DNA from 2 places in the Exiguobacterium sp. GL_137 genome. Region 2 is predicted to be linked to the other one. Evidence: a T-box and tRNA genes for the amino acid it is inferred to sense, from the RefSeq annotation. Region 2 holds a T-box; the other holds one or more tRNA genes.

Region 1 (11,573 bases), 710 kb from region 2:
TCCTGATCCTGCAGATGCTCAAAGACGGTCAGCATCTCGTTCCAAATCGATTCGTTCGACTCGAGTCCGCTGTCCTGCGCGAGATAACCAATCCGGACTTCCTTGCTTTTCATGATCTCCCCCGAGTCATGTGACAGCTCCCCGGCGATGATTTTTAAAAGTGTCGATTTTCCGGCACCGTTTCGTCCGACGAGGGCAATCCGGTCCCGTTCCTGTACTTCGAGTTTAATATTGTCTAAAATCGGCTCTACGCCGAATGATTTTGAGAGTTGGTTTACTTGTAAGAGAATCATATCCATCCATCCTTCCACCCTTTAGTCTATCACGAAAAATCCTGCCGAATATAATATTTGTTACTCTATGTGAAGTGGTTTACAATCAAGGAGAGTAGAATTCTTTGCATTGATTTGGGTGCCACGTCAGAACGTGGCCGAAGGGGGAACTGCAGTATGAATGGGCCAGACACAAAAATACCACAAGCAACGGCGAAACGACTGCCGTTATATTATCGTTTTATCCAAAGTCTCTATAACTCCGGCAAGCTGCGCGTCTCGTCAGCAGAGCTCAGCGAAGCGGTCAAAGTCGACTCTGCGACGATCCGTCGTGACTTTTCCTACTTTGGGGCGTTAGGGAAAAAAGGGTACGGTTATAACGTTCAACATTTGTTAACATTTTTCCGAAAGACACTCAACCAAGACGAGGTCACGAATGTCGCCTTAATCGGGGTCGGACATCTCGGAACAGCGTTTGCAAATTATAACTTTTTAAAGAATAATAGTACTCGTATCGTCATCGCGTTTGACGCCGATGAAGACAAGGTCGGAACAACGACGCAGGACGTTCCGATTTATCACGTCTCGGATATGAAAGAACAAATCAAAGCGAACCATGTCGATGTCGCCATCTTGACGGTACCGTCGCAGTTCGCGCAGTCAGTAGCGGATGAGTTAGTTGAGTACGGTGTGACCGGCATTCTGAACTTTACACCGGCCCGGTTGAATGTCCCGGCCCACGTCCGGGTGCATCACATCGATCTGTCAATCGAGCTGCAGTCGCTCGTCTATTTCATGAAGCATTATTCGCAATCAGCTGAAGGAGTGAAATCATAATGGAAAACTTAATCCCGTTGACACTTGGTATCGGCCCGGGGAGCATCGCCTTGATTGGTGTCGTCGCCCTCATCATCTTCGGACCGAAGAAATTACCGGAACTCGGCCGCGCCGCCGGTCAAACGTTAAAAGAATTCAAGAGTGCGACAAACGGCATCATGGAAGATGATAAAGACAAAAAGGACGAAACGAAAGAGAAGTGAGTGAATCATGGCGATCGATCAAGAACAGAGTGTGACATCGCACTTAGATGAACTGCGTAAGCGGATCATCTGGTCGCTCATCATCGTGGTAGTCATGTTTATCGCAGCCTTTCCGCTCGTCCGGCCGCTCGTCCGTTTTTTACAGGCCGACCTCAAGGAACTCGGAATCGGTTTAAATGCGTTTAACGTCGTTGATCCGTTGATGTTATATCTGAATCTTGCGTTCATCATCGCAATCGTCTTGGCGTCCCCGTTTTGGATGTACCAGCTTTGGGCGTTCATCCGTCCCGGTCTGCACGATCAAGAACAAAAAGCGACGTTGACGTACATTCCCGTGACGTTTTTCTTATTCCTCGCGGGCGTTTCCTTTTCTTATTTTTGGCTGTTGCCGTTTTTACTTGAAGTATCAACGGAACTCGGACAAGAGCTTGGGATTGAACAGGTCATCGGTGTCGAGAACTATTTCAGTTTCCTGATCCGGTTGACGATTCCGTTTGGTCTGTTGTTCCAGTTACCGGTCGTGACGATGTTTTTGACACGGCTCGGACTCGTAACGCCGTTCTTCATGCGGAAGAATCGGAAGTATGCGTATTTTGCGTTGTTCGTGATCGCGGCGTTGATCTCACCGCCCGACATTACGTCGCATTTGATGATTTCTGTTCCTTTGTTCATCCTCTATGAAATCAGTATCATCATCTCGGCACGGACGTATAAAAAAGTGCTGATCCTGGAGCAACAGGCTGAACTGGAACGACAGGCAGATATGATGCGTGAATTGAACAAATAACGGAAGATTCTCCTTTGCCGGTAAGGTGAGGGAGATTTTTTTGTAAGCGGTCTAATTTTATATTGAAAAAATGAACAGCAATGGGTATACTCATTATAGAAACACACGGGGGCTTAGCTCAGCTGGGAGAGCGTTTGGCTGGCAGCCAAAAGGTCGTCGGTTCGAGCCCGATAGTCTCCATATTGCTTTACCTGCCGAAACCTTGGGAAACCAAGGTTTTTTTTGTCCTTTTTTATTCACCTGTAAGAAATAGATAAGGGAATATAAGGATTTATTCATTTTGTGATGTAATAAACAAACAAATATTTTTAAAAAGCACCAAATTTAAATTGTATATTAAGCGAAAGTTAATTAAACTAAAAATACAGAATTTTCGTTTAATACGTTTTTGCTCCACATTACATTTTTGGAAAAGAGGAAAAGGAATGAAGAAAAAGAAGATTGCTCTGATGGCGGCTGCCCTCATGACATCTTCCAGCCTAGTTCATGCTGAGGGACACGTGTCATCACAAAAAGTGGATGTACAAAAGCCACAAGCACTCTCACTGAAAAAAGCGGGTCAAGAAAAGTCATACAGTCAAAACGAAAAAGTACGGATTGTCGTCGAGCTCGATCAAAAAGCAGCGATTGAACACGCGCAGGCACAAAATAAGCGTTACAGCACGTTAAGCAACACGGAAAAAATTATTCTTAAGAATCAAATCGTCAACAAACAGAAGGAAGTCAAAGCGGCAATTGCCCAAAAAGACATTTCTGTTTCGTATAAAGAAAGCTTCACGACCGTATTGAACGGGTTCAGCGGGGAAGTCAAATATGGTGAAATCAAGGAACTGAAAAAATTAAGCGGGGTCAAAAACGTACATATCGCACACGAATATGCGCGTCCGGAAGTCGAAAAGGGCGCAACACCAAACATGTTACATAGTAAAGACATGGTCAATGCGAAGCAGACATGGCAGGACTACGGCTATAAAGGGGAAGGAACGATCGTTGCCGTCATCGATACGGGAATCGATCCGACGCACAAGGACATGGTCCTCAGTCCGGAGACGAAAGTCGATTTGACGTCGTCAAAAGTCGAAAGCTTTAAATCGTCAAAAGGTTTAAAAGGAAACTACTTCACGGAAAAAGTACCGTACGGCTATAACTATGCGGATCATGACAGCGAAATCCGTGATCTTGGGCCAGGCGCTTCGATGCACGGGATGCACGTCGCCGGTACAGTGGGTGCCAACGGCGATGAAACGAACGGTGGAATCAAAGGGGTTGCACCGGAAACACAACTCCTCGCGATGAAGGTCTTCGGCAATGATCCAGGGATGCCGTCGACATTCAGTGATATCTATATCAAAGCGATTGATGATGCGATTGCGCTAGGAGCAGACGTCATCAACATGAGTCTTGGTTCAACGGCATCCTTCGTCCAAAAAGATGATCCGGAACAAAAAGCAATCGTCAATGCGATGAACAACGGTATTTTATGTGCAATTTCAGCCGGGAACTCGGCATTCGCCGGAAGCGGCGCCGGAAACCCGTACGCGTCGAATCCAGACGTCGGTGTCGTCGGCTCGCCGGGCTTAATCAGCGAATCGCTGCAAGTCGCGTCGGTTGAAAACACACAGCTGACACTCGAAGGAATGGCATTGACGGTCGACGGGCAGGACGCAGGTTACCTCGCTTATCAGAAACAAGACTCGCCGAATCCGATTGCGGTCTTTGATAAAGAGAAGATGGATGTCGTCTATGTTGGTGACGGCAGTGAACCGAACTATGCCGGCAAAGACGTCAAGGATAAAGTCGTCTTCGTCGTCCGGAACGGCAGCTTCAACTACGGCATGATTCAAGCGGAAGCCGAGAAACAAGGCGCGGCCGGTGTCATCGTCCGCGGACGTGTCGATCATGGTGATTACGTCAGCATGGCACTTAATAAACCTACGATTCCGCTCGTCTCGTTAAGCATTGCCGACGGAAACGAACTCGAAGCGAAAGCGAAAGACGGCAAGGCATTGACAGTGACGTTTGACGGAAAAGCAGTCTCGACACCAAACCCGGTCGCAGGCGAAATGTCTGACTTCACATCATGGGGTGTGACGCCGAACCTTGACTTCAAGCCGGAAATCACGGCACCGGGCGGGAAAATCTACTCAACACTCAACGATAACGAATATGGCGTCATGAGCGGAACATCGATGGCAGCACCACACGTCGCCGGTGGAACAGCACTCGTCATGCAGCGGATCGACAAGGACTTCAAGGTCAGTGGAGCGACACGTGTCAAACTCGCGAAGACGATTTTAATGAACACGTCACGTCCGCAGCTCGATAAAGGAAAATACAATGCGGAAGCAAAAACCGGTAACTATTATTCTCCGCGTCGTGAAGGTGCCGGACTGATGGACTTACGTGCGGCGATGAAAACACCGGTCGTCGTTACGGAAACGAAGTCGGGTGAAGGAAAAGCCGCCTTGAAACAAGTCGGCGACAAGTTCAGCTTCACGTTAGACCTGAAGAACTACAGCAATGAGAAGTTGACGTATAAACTTGCCGGAACGGTCCAATCGGATCTCGCCGTCCAAGGTCAAAATTTCCTGGAAGCCAACGGTATATTCAAAAAAGGAACAGTTGATGCGGTTGACGCCAACAAAGGCACGTTCCCGATCTCCTTCACGGTCGGCTCGAAGAAAGCAAGTTCAGTCGCGATTAACGCGAAGAGTACAACAAAAGTCAACGTTACGGTTGATTTAAAAGATACAGTCGATTGGGCAAACGGTGCACCGCTTGAGTCAATCTTCGAAAACGGCTACTTCGTCGAAGGATTCGTCCGTCTGATCGATACGAACAGCAAAAATCCTGAGTTGACAGTTCCGTACGTTGGTTTCAAAGGAGCATGGGACAAAGCACCAATCCTTGATGCACCACTCTACGATGACAACACGTTCTACGGCGTCACAGGTCTTGCGACAGAAGTGAAGGATAACTTCAACCTCCTCGGAACGAATGCTGCAGGCGACGTCGTTAAAGAAAAAGTCTCGTTCTCACCGAACGGTGACGGCAGTGCCGATGAGGCCTTCCCGGTCCTGTCATTCTTACGGAATGCGAAAAAAGTCGAGTACTCGATTCTTGACCGCAATAAATCAACACTCCGTAAACTCGAAACGCAGTCAGACGTCATCAAAAACTATTACGATGGCGGATCGGAAGATGGTTTCACACCGGTGACGAATGCGGCGTGGGATGGAACGGTCAACGGTTCAAAAGTCAAAGATGGTCTGTACTACTACCAAGTGAAATCGGTCGTCGATTATCCGAATGCGAAATGGCAGACGGCTCTATTCCCGATCTACATCGATACGAAAATTCCGGCTGCGACTGTTAAATGGGATGCTGACAAAAAAGCAGTTTCCTGGACAGCCGGTGACCAAGGAACGGGTGTCGCTTCATTCGATATCCTGGTCGACGGAAAAAGTGTCTTGAAACAGCCGCTCGCTCCGTCTGTTAAAAACTACACGCTGACGGATCTGCCAAGCCGGACGAAAGTCACGTTCGTCGTATCAGATTATGCCGGTAACAGCGTGAAGAAAAACGTCAATACATCAGGTGTCGATAAAGCGGTTCCGAATGTCCAAATCGATACACCGGAAGCACTGGGCTTAACGACATCCCAACAAGTGAAGGTCTCAGGAAACGTTTCTGATGAGTCTGGCGTCAAATCATTCAAAATTAACGGAAAAGCCGTTAAATTACGCTGGGATGCGGTTCAACAACACTATGCATTCAGCCATGACATCACGTATACGACGGATGGTGTGAAGTCGTTTAAAGTCGAAGGCTATGATGGAAAAGGTAATCGTGTTGCCTTCAGCCGTCAAGTCATCATCGACTCGGAGCGTCCGACAATCCGTGTGACAGCACCAAAAACGGTTTCAAGCAAAACGAAAACAGCTAAGATGACGATCGTCCTGCGCGACAACTACGATGAGTTACGCTTTGATCTGAACGGTAATGCGGAATACCGCCGTTCGTTCAAAGAACCGTATGAAATGCGTGCCTTCAAGAAAACAATCTACAAGACTGTTACCTTGAAAAAAGGTCAAAACGTCTACAACTTGAAATTAAAAGACCTCGGTGGCCATGTCGTCGAAAAGAAAGTTGTCATCACGAAGAAATAAGGATTTGAAGACAGTGTTGGTCCCGGTGGACGTTCGCCGGAATCGACACTGTTTTTTCGCAGTGTGTTACAGAAAGGCTTTCGGTGTTTATCAAGTTCCGGGAATGGGAAATTTCTTTATAGGTTATTTTTTGAGGGGGAACTCGTATGAATCCATTTACTACACTCATTGCCTTCATCGTCGGCTGTCTGGTTCTGTATCTCGGAATTCGGGATAAGAACGGTTGGTTGATCGGTGTCGCAATGATTCCGCTCGCCATTGTTGCATACAGTGTCATCTATCTGATCATCCAGGTCTCGACCTAGAAACTTCTTTTGCAGAAGTTTCTTTTTTTTTGAAACATAACTGGTAAAATGTAAGTATATTACATTAAGAGCTGATGGAGAGGAACGTGTTGCAATGAATGCCGTGACAGGACAACAGATGGAATTAAAGGAACTTTATCAACACATGCATCAACGGACGACGGCTAAATTGTGGGCCGTCTTGGCACTTTTCTTGTTTGTCAGCAATATGATTCAGCAACCAATCCTTGCTTTGATTATTCCGATTCTGTATTTCATATATGATGTCGTGAGGCAGCACCGGCGTTTTCAAATCGTTGCCCGTCACACCTCCCAAAGATCAGCAGACCGTCTGTTCCGTCTGCATGTCGGTGTCGGACTGTTTCAATACGGAGCGCTCGCAGCCTTGATTATTCTGACGGCCGATCGGTCAGGTACGACCTTTTTGCTTGGACTGTGTCTTTTCGTCATTCCGTTTTACTGGCTTTGCCGGCGTTTCTTGATGTACCGCTCTAAACAGATTGATCCGACTTATATCAGTGAAACAGAGATCCAGCAGGGATGAAGGAGGAAAGTCAGATGCAAACGGCACGGGACGAACGGTTACATGAACTAACGCTTGCCTATATCGATAAGAGTCAACTGCAAAAAAGCGGCTGGCTGATGGCTGCCGTGGCGGCAACGCTCGGCATCTTTTCGGAAACGATGGATTCCGCACTTTACTTCGGTCTGTTGCCGCTTGTCTATCTGATTTTTGATCTTCCGTTTCAGCTGGAAAAACGCAGGATTTTAGAACGGTATCTCTCCAAAGATCAGGTCATGACACAATCGATGCTGTGGCTCGGAATTCAGATTGTATTATATGGCTCATTGCTCATGGTTGTACTCGAAACGAAAGGTATGTCTTTATGGAAGATGACGTTTTGGATCATCTTGATTCTCGCTCCGATTTATTTTGCGACCGATTGGCTGTTTAAGAAGATGGCGCGGTCGGGAGATCCTGACTTCATCAGTGATCAGGAAGTGCATAAGCATGTGAAGGACCTGGAAGAATGACATCTAAAGGAGAGAACATCATGCGCACGGCACGGGACGAACGGTTACACGAATTGACGCTGGCTTATATGGAAAAGGACTTCTTAGGGAAAAAGTGGGTGTGGACGTTCTTATTGTTGATGCTTGTCGGAATTCTCATAACTGTGTTTGACTCGGTTCTGTTCAGTCTATTATTTCCGGCAGCTTTTCTTGCTTCGAATCTTCGTTATCAATTCAAAAAACGTCAGATTCTTGAATCGTATATCGGAGAAGAATTGGCAACCAAACAATGGCGTTTTTGGATCATCTATCAAGTGATTCTGTATACGATTTTCATCGTTCTGATGGTAGCAACGATGGAACGTCCGTTTTGGCAGATGTGGCTTAGCCTGATGCTCATTCTGATTCCGCTGTATGCAGTGTGTGAATGGACATTCAAGAAACTGCAACTACGTGATGATCCGGATTTTGTCAGTGATCAGGAAGTATACAAAAATGTATGAAATAGGAGCTAACATCAAATGAATACACTGCTTGAAAAAAATACACGGTTAAATTTGCTTGGACCGCCGCTTAAAAAGCTTCAACATCTGATTCCGGTTGCTGTATTGATGCTTGCGTTAATCTGTTGGTTCATTCCTGGGGTTTGGGAAACAGGACTGTTTACGTTATTTGCGGTTACGGTACTTTGTCTCGCAGGCGTCGTCCGCGAAATCATGCGTCTGCGGATTTTAAAGCGACGTTTGGAAACTGATTTATATGAACAGACTGTTTTAAAGGTCGGTCGGGCTTCAATGATTGGGTATTTTGTGCCGATGTTTTTAATGTATTCTGGTTATGTTTTCCCAGGATATTCAGGTATTTCTTTCGCCCTGATTCTGTTCTGGGTGTTCGCAATTACGGTATACGTCTCTCGATTAAACACGATAGCGAAACAGCTTGATCCTGCTTTCGTGACGATGCGGGAAATCGAACAGTACCGGAAAAGAGGTTGATTCGGTAGAGAGGGGACATGTTATGGAAGAGAGTACAAAGCAACGAACACTTGATTACCTGCGCTTCACGAAACGTGCCCGGAGTGTCCAAACGGTATTTTTTCTACTCGTTTTGATCATCTTTTTGTTTCTGGCAGATGATTTAAACTTCGCTGAAGCCTCGATGCATTACTTTTTACTGATTCCCGTCCTCGGCTACCAATGGACGGTCCGCTTCTTGAAGTACCGTTATTTCACGAAACGTTTTGACCGGATGGAAGTCTGGGATCATCTCGGGTTGCCGTACATCGTCATTACGATTACCGAGCTTCTACTTGTCGTGGCGTCCCAGTTCTTGATTCCGTACGTGTCGCGACCAACGCTGATCGGACCGATTCTGGTCTTTTTACTATCCGTCTTGTCACTCGACCGTCTCGTCGATTCCCGGATCAAACGACTCGATCCGACGCATTTATCAGAACGCGAGCTGATTCTCGCGGAAAGAGAAGCGCGGCGGGTTAAATATTAAATGATCTAATAAAACGATACGTAAAACACAACAGCAGCGAGGGGAAGTTGAAATCCCTCTCGCTGCTGTTGTGTTTTTAAAGAAATGATTTGATTCACGAGACTCCTGCAGGAGAAAGCGCAAGGTAACTTGCGCTATCAGAGACAAACAAGACCCGCTTTCCTGTCCAAATGGGCAGGAAAGCGGGTCTTGTGTCTCGCCTGAGGAAAGCGAGTGAAACCAAAAATCATTTCTGGTTGGTTGATCAGTGTTCTTACTTTTTCAGAAGCAGATAGACAAAGTACGGAGCGCCGATCAGCGCAACGACGATTCCGGCAGGCACACCGTCCGGACCGGCAATGTTGCGTCCGATCGTATCCGCCAATACAAGCAGCCAGCCGCCGATCAACAGTGCAATCGGCAGGAACCACTGATGACGGGGACCGACGAGCGCCCGAGCGATGTGCGGCGCCATCAAACCGATGAAGGAAATCCCTCCGGTGACAGAAACGGCGGATGCCGCGAGTGCGACAGCCGTCAGCAACAGTTGAATCCGTTCCTTTTCAATCGATACGCCGACGCCGATCGCAACCGGTTCATTTAAGGCGAGCAGGTTAAGCTTATTTGCTTTATACAGTGTGAACGGAATCAGGACAATCAGCCACGGCAGTAAGGCATAAACAAACGTCCAATCCGTTCCCCAAATGTTACCGGCCAGCCACTTGGCGATGAAGTCGACCTTTTCACGTTTGGTCGAAGAAATCAGAATGACCATGATTCCGGACAAGGCCATCGAGAAACCGACCCCGGTCAAAATCAACCGGATCGGTTGTAAGCCGCGATTCCGGTCGTACGAGAGTGCGTAAATGGCGACAGCGGTCACTAAAGCACCTAAGAATGCCGCAACCGGTAAGCCGTAGATGAATGAGCCGACATCCACGGGGAAGTAGAGGAAGAAGATGGCGACCGCGACCCCGGCTCCCGTATTGATGCCGATGATTCCGGGGTCGGCCAGTTCGTTGCGTGTGATGCCTTGCAGGATCGATCCGGACAAGGCGAGCGCCATCCCGGCGAGCAACGTGATGACAATCCGCGGCAGACGGAGTGAAAATAAAACAAAGTCTTCTTTGAACGATCCTTGTCCGAGCAGGGTCGGCAACAGGCGATCGTAAGAGAGAGAAGCCGGACCAAGACCGATGCTGAGGATGATTGTTCCGAGCAATAACAGGCTTAACAGCAAGAAAATCAGGCGTTGACGGTTACGTAAACGGGTTTCCATCATGAGAATGCGTGACCTCCTTTACGAACAATCAATAAGAAGAACGGTAAACCGAGCATCGAGACGATTGCAATGACCGGTGTTTCGTACGGCGCAAACAGCGTCCGTCCGATTGTATCAGCAAGCAGCATAAACGTCGCCCCGAACACAGCCGTCATCGGCAGAATATACCGGTAATCGGTCCCGACAATCGCCCGGACGATATGCGGAATCATCAATCCGATGAAGGCCATGTTGCCGACTAAGGCGACGGCAGCACCGGCAAGCAGGATGACAACGATGTACAACACGGCTTTGATCCTGGTGATGTTTTGACCAAGACCAAGCGCAACTTCTTCTGACAGACTGAGAATCGTCAATTGACGTGAGAAAATCATCGCAATCAATGTACCGATGATGATGACCGGCGTGATTGCTTGTAGTTGACCCCACGTCGTCCCAACTAGACCGCCTGACGTCCACTGGGAAACGTCCTGGGCAATCTTAAAGTAAATCCCGATACCTTCCGCGATCGCATACAGGAAAGCGGAAATCGCAGATCCGGCGAGGACGATCCGGAGCGGGGAAAATCCGCCTTTTCGGGAAGCCCCGATGCCGAAGACAAGTGCCGCACCAAGAGCTGCCCCGAGGAAACAGGCAAGCATGATGCCGTAGTAGTTGATGCCGGGCAGGAGGACGATGGCTAAGGCGAGTGCCGCGTTGGCACCGGCCGTCAAACCGAGCAGACCGGGGTCAGCGAGCGGATTGCGGGTCATTGCCTGCATGATTGCTCCCGAGATGCCGAGGGCGGCACCGACGAGAATTGCTGCCAGTTCACGTGGCAGCCGGATTTCCTGAATGATTTTTGCTTTATCGTTAAGCGGACCAAACGTCAAGGCGTTCCAGACTTCGCGGATCGTCGTATCAGCAGCACCAAACGTCATCGATAGCCAAAACATGATGACGAACAGAATGAGTCCGAATGAAATTTTTAAGCCAAAAGGTAGTCGAGCGGATGACACGGATATCGCCTCCAGTTTGTATGAATCCAAAAAAGGAGGGAGCGATGAGGCTCCCTCCTTTAGTATACGTTACGCGCCAAGGAAATTTTTCTTGAAGAACTCCAGTTGACGTTCCAATGTGAGTGGATCGTTGAAGTAGAACTCTTTTGAATCAACTTCGAAGACGTGGTTGTTTTTAACGGCAGGGATGTTTTTGTACGTGTCCGTTTTCGTGAACGAGTTGT
Region 2 (11,573 bases):
CAGCGTAATGGAGTTCAGACAGAAAGCAGGTGGAGTGATGGAGCACCCCCATCAAGTAGTCGGCCGCATTAAACGTGTGCTTTTTTCCTCCGAAGAAGAAGCCCATTCCATCGTTTTGATGGCAATTAAAGAAAAGAACTTTGAATTAAAAGAAACAGAACTCGTCGTCACAGGAACCGGTGTCGGAATCGAACTCGGCGGAACGTATCAAGCATTCGGACGATTGATTGATCATCCGCGATTCGGTAAACAACTAAAAGCAGAGTTGATCCGCCGGTCGGTTCCGATGACGAAACACGCAGCCGTCCGTTTTTTGACGAACGGTTCGTTTACCGGCATTGGTCCGAAAACAGCGAAAAACATCGTCGATGCTCTTGGTGAAGATGCAATCGATATCATCTTAAAAGACAGCAAGGCACTTGACCGTGTCCCTGGACTGAAACAAAAACAGGCCGATGTCATCTTCAGCCGACTCGCAACCCTATACGGTGTTGATCAATTGATGCTTTTTTTAGCCCCGTTTGATGTTACTCCGAAACTCGCGGCGAAGATTTATGCGGCATATGAAGGAGACGCGATGGCGAGAATTCGGGAAAATCCTTATTCTTTAATGTACGAAGTCAGTGGCATCGGTTTTAAGACAGCCGATCAAATCGCCTCGCATCTGGGGCTTATCGGCTTGCATCCGGAACGGGTCGCAGCCTCCATCATGCATATACTCGAACAGGAGGCGGGAGAGGGGCATGCGTTTGCAACCGTCGAATCACTGTTGCAACGGGCACCCCGTCTACTCGGAGAAGATCCCGGCGAACGTCTCGAACAAGCCATCGAACTGTTGTTGAACGAAGATAAGGTCAAACTCGAAGAAGGCTGTTTGTATTTGCCGACGATTTTTTATGCGGAAGTCCGGGCGGCAAAGGAACTGGCCCGTGTCATGGCGAACGGAGCGGAGCAGGAAGTTGATGTCGCGACGATTCTGTCGGCCATCGGTCAGCTCGAAGAACGGTTCGGTATGGAATATGCAGTCCAACAACGGGAAGCCATCGAACTGGCGGTCAAAGCGCCGTTGATGGTCTTGACGGGTGGACCGGGTACCGGGAAGACGACCGTCATTAAAGGGATTTTGCACGCGCTTCAGGAAATTCATGATTGGCCGCTTGAAAAAAGTCAGGTCAAGTCGGGTGAGGTCTATCCCTATGTCCTTGTTGCTCCAACCGGACGAGCGGCAAAACGCTTGTCGGAAGCGACGGATGTTCCGGCGATGACCATCCATCGTTTGTTAAAATATGACGGGTCAAATTTTCAATTGGACGAAGACCAACCGATCTCGGGCAAGGTTTTGATCATTGATGAATCATCGATGATAGATATCTACCTGTTATCGAGTTTGTTACGAGCGGTACCGAATGGCATGAAGATTTTATTTGTCGGCGATCGTGATCAACTGCCGTCGGTCGGACCGGGACAAGTCCTGGCCGACTTAATGGACACAGACGGAATTCCGGTCGTTCGGCTCAATGTCGTTCACCGGCAAGCCGAGGATTCCTCGATTCTTCGGCTGGCTCACGATTTGAAAAACCGGGTCACGTCAGCTGACTTGCTTGCTCCGTTATCTGACCGGCGATTTTATTCGCTCGCCCCGCAAGAGTCGTTACGCGGTATCGCCGCCTTCGCGGAAAAAGCACTGGCGAAAGGCTATTCGAAGTTTGACGTCCAAATCCTGGCGCCGACGTATCGTGGACAGGTAGGAATCGATGAACTGAACATCGTCCTGCAACAGGTCTATAATCCGGAAGCGCCCAAAAAACGGGAAGTCAAACAAGGGACACGAATTTACCGGAGTGGAGATAAAATTCTTCAGCTCGTCAATAATGCGGAAGAAAATGTCTATAACGGGGATATCGGCGAAATCGTCAACATCTTTTTTGCAAAGGAAAATGTCGACAAGGTGGACAAAATCATTGCCCGGTTCGATCAGACGGAAGTCGAATACAACCGGAGTGAGTGGGATCAATTCACACATGCGTATGCGATTACGATTCATAAAGCACAAGGGTCGGAGTTTCCGATTGTCCTGATGCCGGTCTTTTTCACCGGAGCCTTTAAACATTCCCGTAATCTCATCTATACGGCCGTCACACGGGCAAAAGCCAGTTTGTTGTTGTTCGGAGATCCCCGTGCCTTTTATAAAGCTTCCCAAGAGGAAGAACCACGCCGGCGGACCCGGCTGATTGAACGGCTCGGCGGTATGACAAAGACTTGACTGAATGCACCAAATAGGTAATAATCACGGTAGATGAATGGACGCAAAACGTTGATGGAAGATAAGTAAGTCGTAATCTTCATGACCAGAGAGAGATGGATCTGCTGCAACCATCTTCATGACGATTCGATTGAAGCTCCTTCCGGAGTCGAGTGCAAACACTTGCGGGTAATCTCCGTTAACGGATTTTTCGAGGTAAAGAGAGCACATGTCTTTACGAACGAGGGTGGTACCACGAAAGCGATGCTTTCGTCCCTTTTCAGGGATGAATGTATCGTTTTTTTGCGTTCAGGACAAATTAATCAATGGGGGTATTTTCGATGAAACCATTAAAACCGTTGACGGGTGCACAAATCCGTCAGATGTATCTCGACTTTTTCCAGTCTAAAGGACATGCAATCGAACCAAGCGCATCGCTCGTTCCAATCGAGGATCCAACATTACTGTGGATCAACTCGGGTGTCGCTACGTTAAAAAAATATTTTGATGGACGAGTCATTCCGCAAAATCCGCGGATTGTCAACGCGCAGAAATCGATCCGGACGAACGATATCGAAAATGTCGGAAAAACAGCACGTCACCATACATTCTTTGAAATGCTTGGAAACTTTTCTGTCGGCGACTACTTCCGTGAAGATGCAATCAAATGGGGCTGGGAACTCTTGACGAGTGACGAGTGGTACGGACTTGATCCGGACCGTCTTTCCGTGACGATTCATCCGGAAGACGACGCAGCACGTCAAATCTGGCTTGAACTCGGTGTGCCGGCTGAACGTATCATTCCGCTGGAAGATAACTTCTGGGAAATTGGTGAGGGTCCTTCAGGTCCGAACACAGAGATTTTCTTCGACCGCGGACCGGCTTTCGGCGACGATCCGAACGATTCTGAATTGTATCCGGGCGGCGAAAACGAACGGTATCTCGAAATCTGGAACATCGTGTTCAGTCAATATAATCATGATGGACACGGCAATTACACAGAATTACCGCGTAAAAACATCGATACCGGGATGGGTCTTGAGCGGATGGCGAGCGTCATGCAAGATGTGCCGACGAACTTTGACACGGACTTGTTCATGCCGATCATCCATAAGACAGAAGAACTCAGCGGTAAACTTTACCGTGAAGACACAAAACTGGATGTCGCGTTCAAAGTCATTGCTGATCACATCCGGACGGTTGCCTTTGCAATCGGAGACGGTGCGTTGCCTTCGAACGAAGGACGCGGTTATGTCTTACGCCGCCTGCTTCGTCGTGCTGTCCGTTATGCAAAAATGCTCGGAATCGAACGTCCGTTCATGTACGAGCTCGTTGATACAGTCGGTAGCGTCATGGTCGATTTCTATCCACAAGTTCCAGAAAAAGCAGATTTCATCAAACGTGTCATTAAAAACGAAGAAGAACGATTCCACGAGACGTTACATGATGGTCTTGCCATCTTAAACACCGTGGCACAAGCAGCGAAGAGTAACGGTGAACACGTCATCAGCGGAGAAGATGCCTTCCGTTTGTATGATACGTATGGTTTCCCGCTCGAATTGACGGTTGAATATGCGGAAGATCATCAGATGTCTGTCGATGAAGAAGGATTTAAACGGGCAATGGATGAGCAACGGAAGCGTGCTCGTGCTGCCCGTGAAGACGGCGGTTCGATGCAACAACAATCAGAAGTGTTAGCAACGTTGACTGTTCCAAGCCAGTTCATCGGTTATACGGACCTTGAGACGGATGCTAAAATCATTGCTTTGTTGCATGATGGAGAACGAGTGACAGAAGTCGCTGCCGGCGAAGAAGCACAATTGTTGCTTGATATTACACCGTTTTATGCAGAAAGCGGTGGAGAAGTGGCGGACACAGGAACCATTACAGGTCCTGATTTCGTCCTTGATGTCAAAGATGTTCAAAAAGCACCGAACGGTCAAAACCTGCATACCGTTATTGTTCGGACGGGGATTGCTTTGGCAGATGCGACAGTTCATGCAACAGTCGAAGCGTCGTCACGTCAAGCCATCACAAAGAACCATACTGCAACCCACCTGTTGCACAAAGCATTAAAAGATACACTCGGGACACACGTCAACCAAGCTGGTTCACTCGTTTCGGCAGATCGTCTCCGGTTTGACTTCTCGCACTTCGGAGCAGTCACGGCTGAAGAATTGACAACTATCGAACAGGATGTCAACCAAGCAATCTGGGCATCACTTGCAGTCGACATTGAAGAGATGAACATTGCTGATGCGAAAGCAAAAGGTGCAATGGCTCTGTTTGGTGAAAAATACGGTGAGACGGTTCGTGTCGTTTCGGCTGGAACATATTCCATCGAATTATGCGGTGGAATCCATGTTCGAAACACGGCAGAAATCGGTCTGTTCAAGATTGTTTCCGAATCAGGAATCGGAGCTGGAACACGACGGATTGAAGCAGTCACAGGCGCTGGAGCATACCATGTGATGAACGGTCACCTGCAGACACTCGAGCAGGCAGCACGCGTACTGAAAACGAAGACGACTGAAGTACCGGGACGGATTGAAGCACTTCAAGTCCAGCTCCGCGAAACGGAACGTGCACACGAATCCCTACAAGCAAAACTGGCAAACATTGAAGCAGCATCATTGAAAGAGGATGTCGAGCAAATCAATGGAGTCCAAGTCCTTGCGAAGCAAGTCGACGTCTCAGATATGGATGCGCTTCGCGGTATGATGGATGAATTGAAGTCGAGTCTCGGTTCGGCAATCATCGTCCTCGGCAGCGCGCAGGGAGACAAAGTCAACCTCGTTGCAAGTGTCTCGAAAGACTTGATTGATCAAGGATACCATGCCGGTAAACTGATCAAGGAAGTAGCGACGCGTTGCGGCGGTGGCGGTGGCGGCCGCCCGGACATGGCACAGGCTGGCGGAAAAGATCCTGCAAAATTAAACGAAGCTCTTGCGTTTACTTCACATTACGTGCAATCACTGGCATAATAGAGAAGTAGTGTAAATGAAAGAGGTGATTAACGTGAGTCAGATGGATCAAACGATGAAATTTAATTTTCCAGAAGACGATAGCCAGGCGGCAACACGCGAAGTATTGCTGACGGTCTATCATGCTTTAGAAGAAAAAGGCTATCATCCGATCAACCAAATCGTCGGATATCTACTTTCCGGTGATCCTGCTTACATTCCTCGTCATAACGATGCACGTAATATGATCCGAAAGATTGAGCGTGATGAACTACTGGAAGAACTCGTGAAATCTTATCTATCGGAGAGTGGAGACAAAAAATGAAGCGTGCCATCGGACTTGATGTCGGTTCGAAGACGATCGGTGTTGCGGTGAGTGATTTGATGGGCTGGACAGCACAAGGCATCGAGACCATCAAATGGACAGAACCTGAATATCCGGTCGCCTTCAAGCGACTCGAGGCAATTATTAAGGAATACGGTGTCGAAATCATCGTCATCGGACATCCGAAAAACATGAATGGATCAATTGGTCCCAGAGCTGAGGCGAGTGAAGCGTTCGCGCGTGAAATCGAGACGCAGACAGGCCTTTCGACCGTTCTTGTCGACGAGAGATTGACGACGATGCAGGCAGAACGTATGCTGATCGATGCCGATGTCAGTCGAAAAAAACGGAAACAAGTCATCGATAAGATGGCAGCAGTCATGATCCTACAATCTTATTTGGATCGGGCAAATCGATAAGGAGGAAATGAGATGTCTGAAGAAAAACGGCAGTATCTCTTTCCTGATGAAGACGGGGGCGAACATCTTTTCGAAGAATGGTACCGTTATGTCAGTGAGCGAACCGGCAAGACCTATCTATTTCTCGAAATGATTGGTCATCCGGAAGAGGGCGCAGATGATTTGATCATTTGTGAAATCGACGAGTTTGGCGAAGGCGAAGATGATTTTGAATTGAGCCTGATTGATGAAAACGATGAGCAGACTTGGGATGAACTTGAGGCTGCATTAAAGGAGCGGATGAATGATGCAACAGAATGAACCTACACATTACGTAATTCCCGATGGAGAAGGTAATGAATTTAAATTTGCCGAGCGTTTACGGTATGAAAGCCCGCGCTCAAGCAAAACGTATATTTTCCTTGAGCCAGTCGGCGCGGATTATGATGAAGCAGAAGAAGTCGACATCTTTGTTTATGAGTTAGAAGAATATGGTGATGGTGATGATGACTTCAACCTAGTTCCGATCGCAGAAGACGATGCAGAAACTTGGGATGAAATTGAAGAAGTCTTTAATACATTAGAAGACGAGCTTGACTAAACCGACTCGTGTATAAGGTGGTGTCGTCAGAGCAGCAGCTCTTTCGATATCACCTTGTTTTAAGAGAAGAAGGAGGAACCGATGGAGAATGAATGGAAGAAAAATGCTGAAATCGAACAGAAACGTCGCCGGACATCGCGCCGGATTACGTTAATCATCCTTTCAGTATTATTCACGATTTTCTTAGTAGCAGGAGCAGCCATCTACATCTTTTTAAAGAGTTCACTCGAGCCGGTCAACGAAGAGGCAACGAAGTCCGTCAAAGTCGAAATTCCCTTAGGCGCCGGAACAAGTACGATTTCAAGCATTCTCAAGGAAAAAGATTTAATCGCGAACGAAACGATTTTCCGCTATTATGTCCGCTATAAGAATGAATCGTCATTCCAAGCCGGGACATACACATTGACGCAAGCGATGACACCGGATGAAATCATCAATGAGCTAAAGACCGGAACGATCATGAAAGCAGCAGATGTTAAAATTACGATCCCTGAAGGAATCACGATGGATCGTCAAATTGCCATCATTGCGAAAGCAACCGGTTTTAAAGCTGACTCGATCCGAAAATCATTGACGGATGAGGCGTATATCAAGACATTAATTGACAAGTATCCGATGTTAACGGATGAAGTGACGAAGCAGGGAGTCCTTTATTCACTCGAAGGATACCTTTTCCCGGCGACATACGAATTCGACAAAGGAAAAAGTATCAATCAAATTGCCGAAACGATGTTAGATGAGACGGAAAAGATTTATGATGAGAACACCGATGCGATTAAGAAATCAGGCATGACCTTCCATGAAGTGTTGAGTCTCGGATCGATGGTCGAGCGGGAAGCCGCAACACCAGACGATCGTCGTGAGATTGCCGGTGTCTTTACGAATCGCCTCAACGACGGGATGAAACTCCAATCGGATCCAACGGTCTGGTACGGTACAGGAGAGAATACAGCACTGACGACATTGAAGGATCTTGAGAACAATTCGAAATACAATACGTACAAGTATGAAGGTATTCCGATTGGTCCGATTTCAACGGTCAGTAAAGATTCAATTCTTGCCGTCCTTAATCCGAAAAAGACGAAATATGTTTATTTCTTTGCCCGACCACCAAATGATAAAAATCCACGGGGGCAAATTCTTTATGAGGAAACCTATGAGGAACATCAACGAAATGTTGTGAAGTATAAACCGGAATGGGTCGAATACGAAGCAAGTAAAGAGCAATGAACAGGGGGTTGATTGGGAACGGTATGTTCGTTCCCGGTCAACCTGTTTATGCGCAGAAGGAGTGAATTCCGAATGAATGATTTTACAGCGTATGTCGAAGGGATGATTCGACCGCGTGATCCCTTGTTACAGGAAATGGAAGCATACGCGAAAGAGCACCATATTCCAATCATTGAACTGACGGGATCGGAAGTTTTGTTATCGTTGTTGACGTTACAACAACCGAAACGAATTCTTGAACTTGGAACAGCGATTGGTTACAGTGCGATTCGGATGGCTCGTGCCTTACCGGATGCCCGGATCACGACAGTAGAACGAAATGCGAAACGATACGCCGAAGCCAAGATGTTCATTGAACGATCAGACGTCGCGGACCGGATTGACATCGTTTTTGCTGATGCAGTAGAATTAGCCGAAACCCTTGAACAGCAGTTCGATGCCGTATTCATCGACGCAGCGAAAGGACAGTATAAAAAATTCTTTAACGGTTATGGGCGATTGGTGCCAATAGGCGGAGTTTTATATACGGATAACCTGTTTTTGCACGGAGATGTCCTTGAGACAGATCCGAAGACCTTTGACCGGAGAAGACGGCGCCTTGTCCGTCTGGTTAAAGAATTCACGGCATGGATGATGGAGCAAGATCAATATGATACGACGATTTTCCCACTTGGAGACGGTGTGTCCGTCAGTCGGAAAGTAAAGTCGGAATGAATGATGGAGGTACGAATTCAATGCAAAAACCGGTTGTAATTGGTGTGGCTGGAGGAACAGGTTCAGGAAAGACGACGGTCGCACGGTCACTTGTCGACGCGTTCCCGAGTGAATCCATCGTCATGATCGAGCAGGATGCTTACTATAAGGATCAAAGTGAATTATCGATGGAAGAGCGTTATCAAACGAACTATGATCACCCGTTTGCCTTTGATAACGATTTGCTGATTGAACACATTAAGGCACTGCGAGAAAATCAGGCGGTTGAAAAACCGGTCTATGATTACGTTGCGCACACACGGGCAACGGAGACGATTCCGCTTGATCCACGTGACGTCATCATCGTCGAAGGTATTTTAGCGCTTGAAGATGAACGTTTACGGGAATTGATGGATATTAAAGTCTTCGTGGATACAGATGCCGATGTTCGGATTCTGCGCCGGATGCAACGTGATATGAATGAACGGGGACGTTCGATTGATTCTGTCGTCGAGCAGTATACGAAAGTCGTCCGTCCGATGCATCTTCAGTTTTGTGAACCAACAAAACGATATGCCGACATCATTGTTCCCGAAGGTGGCGAAAACCACGTGGCAATCGATTTACTCGTCACGAAGATCCGGGCGATTCTCGATTATCGGTCTTCACTTGATCAAAGAGGATATTGATTCCAAAAAAGATGTGAATATACTATACTAGTGGAATAAAAAGGAGCGTGACAAAAATGGCAGAAAAACAGTATTACATGACGCTTGAAGGTAAAGCGAATGTTGAAAACGAATTAAACGAACTGAAGTCAGTCCGCCGTAAAGAAGTTGTCGAAAACATTAAGATTGCCCGTTCATTTGGTGACTTGTCGGAAAACGCGGAATATGATTCAGCGAAAGAAGAACAAGCAATGGTCGAAGGCCGGATTGCTCAATTGGAAGAGATGTTACGCAACGTCGCCATCATCTCGGAAGATGAGAAGGATATCTCGGTTGTTGGTATCGGGACAACAGTTACATTCTTGATCCTTGAAGACAATGAAGAAGAAACGTATACGATTGTTGGTAGTGCAGAAGCCGATCCGTTCACTGGGAAAATCTCGAACGAATCACCAATCGCTAAAAGTCTGTTCGGTCACAGCGTCGGTGAGCAAGTATCCGTTCAAGCACCCGGCGGAGATTTCGCTGTAAAAATTACATCAATCAAGTAAATAAGAACGGACAGCAGCCGGAGCAATCCGGTTTTCTGTTTGAACGGGGGGAAAAGACATGCCAATCGCAATCATCGGAGCGATGGAAGAAGAAGTAAACTTACTTCGAAATGAATTATCGGAACGAAAAGATACCGTCATTGCCAATTATCATTTTTATGAAGGATTGTTGAACAGTGTCCCGGTCGTCATCTTAAAATCCGGTATCGGAAAAGTAAATGCCGCAATCGGAACGACATTACTGCTTGATCATTTCAAGCCGAGTGCCGTCATCAATACCGGTTCAGCCGGCGGATTCAGAGCCGGTTTAAAAGTCGGTGATGTCGTTGTTTCGACGGAAGTCCGTCATCACGACGTCGACGTGACAGCGTTCGGTTACGAGTATGGTCAAGTACCGGGAATGCCGGCTGCCTATACAGCTGATCCAAAACTGATTGCAACAGCGGAAGCTGTCATTGAACGAATGGATGCGATTCGGGTCGTCCATGGTTTGATCGTGACAGGTGATTCGTTCATCCATGATACGGAGCGTTCAAATCTCATTAAAACGAACTTCCCGGATGTCGCGGCAGTTGAGATGGAAGCGGCACCGATTGCACAAGTTTGCCATCAGTTCGATGTTCCGTTCGTCGTGACACGTTCGATTTCTGACAGTGCCGATGAAGAAGCATCTCTGTCATTTGATGAATTCTTGGAGATTGCTTCGATTAATTCAGCGAAGATGGTCATGGAAGTCGTCCGCACATTAGCTGATTCAGAGTAATCTGGATTACGTGAAAGAAGGTCTCTCAACGGGAGACCTTCTTTTCTCTTTGACAAAATGTGTTTAACGCTTTATATTAGTACCAGATACTAATTTCAAAGGAGCAATCATATGAATATCGGAATTGTAGGACTCGGTACATCATTACCCGAACATCGGATGACAAATGATGATTTAGCAGCGACACTCGATACGAGTGATGAATGGATTCGGACACGTACAGGAATCGGCGCGCGACGGATTGCAGATGATGCAGTCGATGTCACTGATTTAGCGACGGAAGCAGCGGAAAAAGCATTAGCGGATGCTAACTTGACAGCAGACGACATCGGATTGATTGTTGTCGGAACGGCAACCGGACGTGCTTTCCCGTCAACTGCCTGTATCGTTCAGGAGCGGATCGGCGCACTCGGTGCGACAGCTTTTGATATTAGCGCAGCCTGTAGCGGATTCATTTTTGCCCTACAGACGGCTTCGAGTATGATGACGGCAACGGAATCGAAGCATGCACTGGTCATTGGTGCAGAGAAGATGTCCAGCATCGTTGACTGGTCAGACCGGTCGACAGCCATCTTGTTTGGTGATGGCGCTGGAGCGGTTGTCCTCGGTCCAACCGAGCAGCAAGGATTGAATGCCTTTGAACTTGGCACGGATGGCCGCGGAGCACATCTGTTATTTAAAAACCTGGATGGTCCGATTGAAATGAACGGTCGGGAAGTCTTTAAGTTCGCAGTCCGCAAGTTACCGGACATCGTGGAAAAAGTCATTCAAAAAGCGGACGGAACACTGGCCGAACTTGATTTACTGATTCCGCATCAAGCGAATTTACGGATTATTGATGCAGCACGTGAACGGCTTGGAATTGAAGAAGCGAAAGTGATCGTGACGATTGACGAACATGCGAATACATCTGCTGCGTCAATACCACTTGCACTAGAAGAGGCACGGCGACAAGGAAGATTGTCACCGGGGACGACACTTGTCCTCGCCGGATTCGGCGCAGGTTTGACATGGGGGGCAGCTTACATTACTTGGACTAAAGGGGAGAACACATAAAATGATGAGAAAACGTGTAGTAGTAACAGGTATGGGCGCACTGACGCCAATCGGTAATGATGTCGATACATTCTGGAATGCGT

Evidence for each region. A T-box is a leader RNA that pairs with one kind of tRNA and senses whether it is charged. The one in region 2 lies ahead of alaS (alanine--tRNA ligase), so its partner is inferred to be a tRNA-Ala.
Region 1: it encodes a tRNA-Ala, which carries the amino acid that the T-box ahead of alaS (alanine--tRNA ligase) is inferred to sense. The anticodon was not compared.

What each region holds. Positions count from the first base shown of each region.
Region 1 is NZ_CM174406.1:2,758,685-2,770,257, reverse strand. It holds gene AC3IRK_RS14355 (ABC-F family ATP-binding cassette domain-containing protein) at 1-293, opposite strand, end outside; gene AC3IRK_RS14350 (redox-sensing transcriptional repressor Rex) at 450-1,109, shown strand; gene AC3IRK_RS14345 (twin-arginine translocase TatA/TatE family subunit) at 1,109-1,312, shown strand; gene tatC (twin-arginine translocase subunit TatC) at 1,320-2,099, shown strand; tRNA gene AC3IRK_RS14335 (tRNA-Ala) at 2,207-2,279, shown strand; gene AC3IRK_RS14330 (S8 family serine peptidase) at 2,525-6,268, shown strand; gene AC3IRK_RS14325 (hypothetical protein) at 6,415-6,573, shown strand; gene AC3IRK_RS14320 (hypothetical protein) at 6,668-7,117, shown strand; gene AC3IRK_RS14315 (hypothetical protein) at 7,132-7,608, shown strand; gene AC3IRK_RS14310 (hypothetical protein) at 7,629-8,090, shown strand; gene AC3IRK_RS14305 (hypothetical protein) at 8,109-8,582, shown strand; gene AC3IRK_RS14300 (hypothetical protein) at 8,605-9,090, shown strand; gene AC3IRK_RS14295 (FecCD family ABC transporter permease) at 9,344-10,351, opposite strand; gene AC3IRK_RS14290 (FecCD family ABC transporter permease) at 10,348-11,355, opposite strand; gene AC3IRK_RS14285 (iron-hydroxamate ABC transporter substrate-binding protein) at 11,419-11,573, opposite strand, start outside.
Region 2 is NZ_CM174406.1:2,047,845-2,059,417, reverse strand. It holds gene recD2 (SF1B family DNA helicase RecD2) at 38-2,263, shown strand; T-box leader at 2,306-2,523, shown strand; gene alaS (alanine--tRNA ligase) at 2,584-5,226, shown strand; gene AC3IRK_RS10905 (IreB family regulatory phosphoprotein) at 5,261-5,530, shown strand; gene ruvX (Holliday junction resolvase RuvX) at 5,527-5,949, shown strand; gene AC3IRK_RS10895 (DUF1292 domain-containing protein) at 5,962-6,249, shown strand; gene AC3IRK_RS10890 (DUF1292 domain-containing protein) at 6,233-6,529, shown strand; gene mltG (endolytic transglycosylase MltG) at 6,611-7,759, shown strand; gene AC3IRK_RS10880 (O-methyltransferase) at 7,832-8,473, shown strand; gene udk (uridine kinase) at 8,494-9,141, shown strand; gene greA (transcription elongation factor GreA) at 9,198-9,671, shown strand; gene mtnN (5'-methylthioadenosine/S-adenosylhomocysteine nucleosidase) at 9,730-10,434, shown strand; gene AC3IRK_RS10860 (beta-ketoacyl-ACP synthase III) at 10,546-11,490, shown strand; gene fabF (beta-ketoacyl-ACP synthase II) at 11,492-11,573, shown strand, end outside.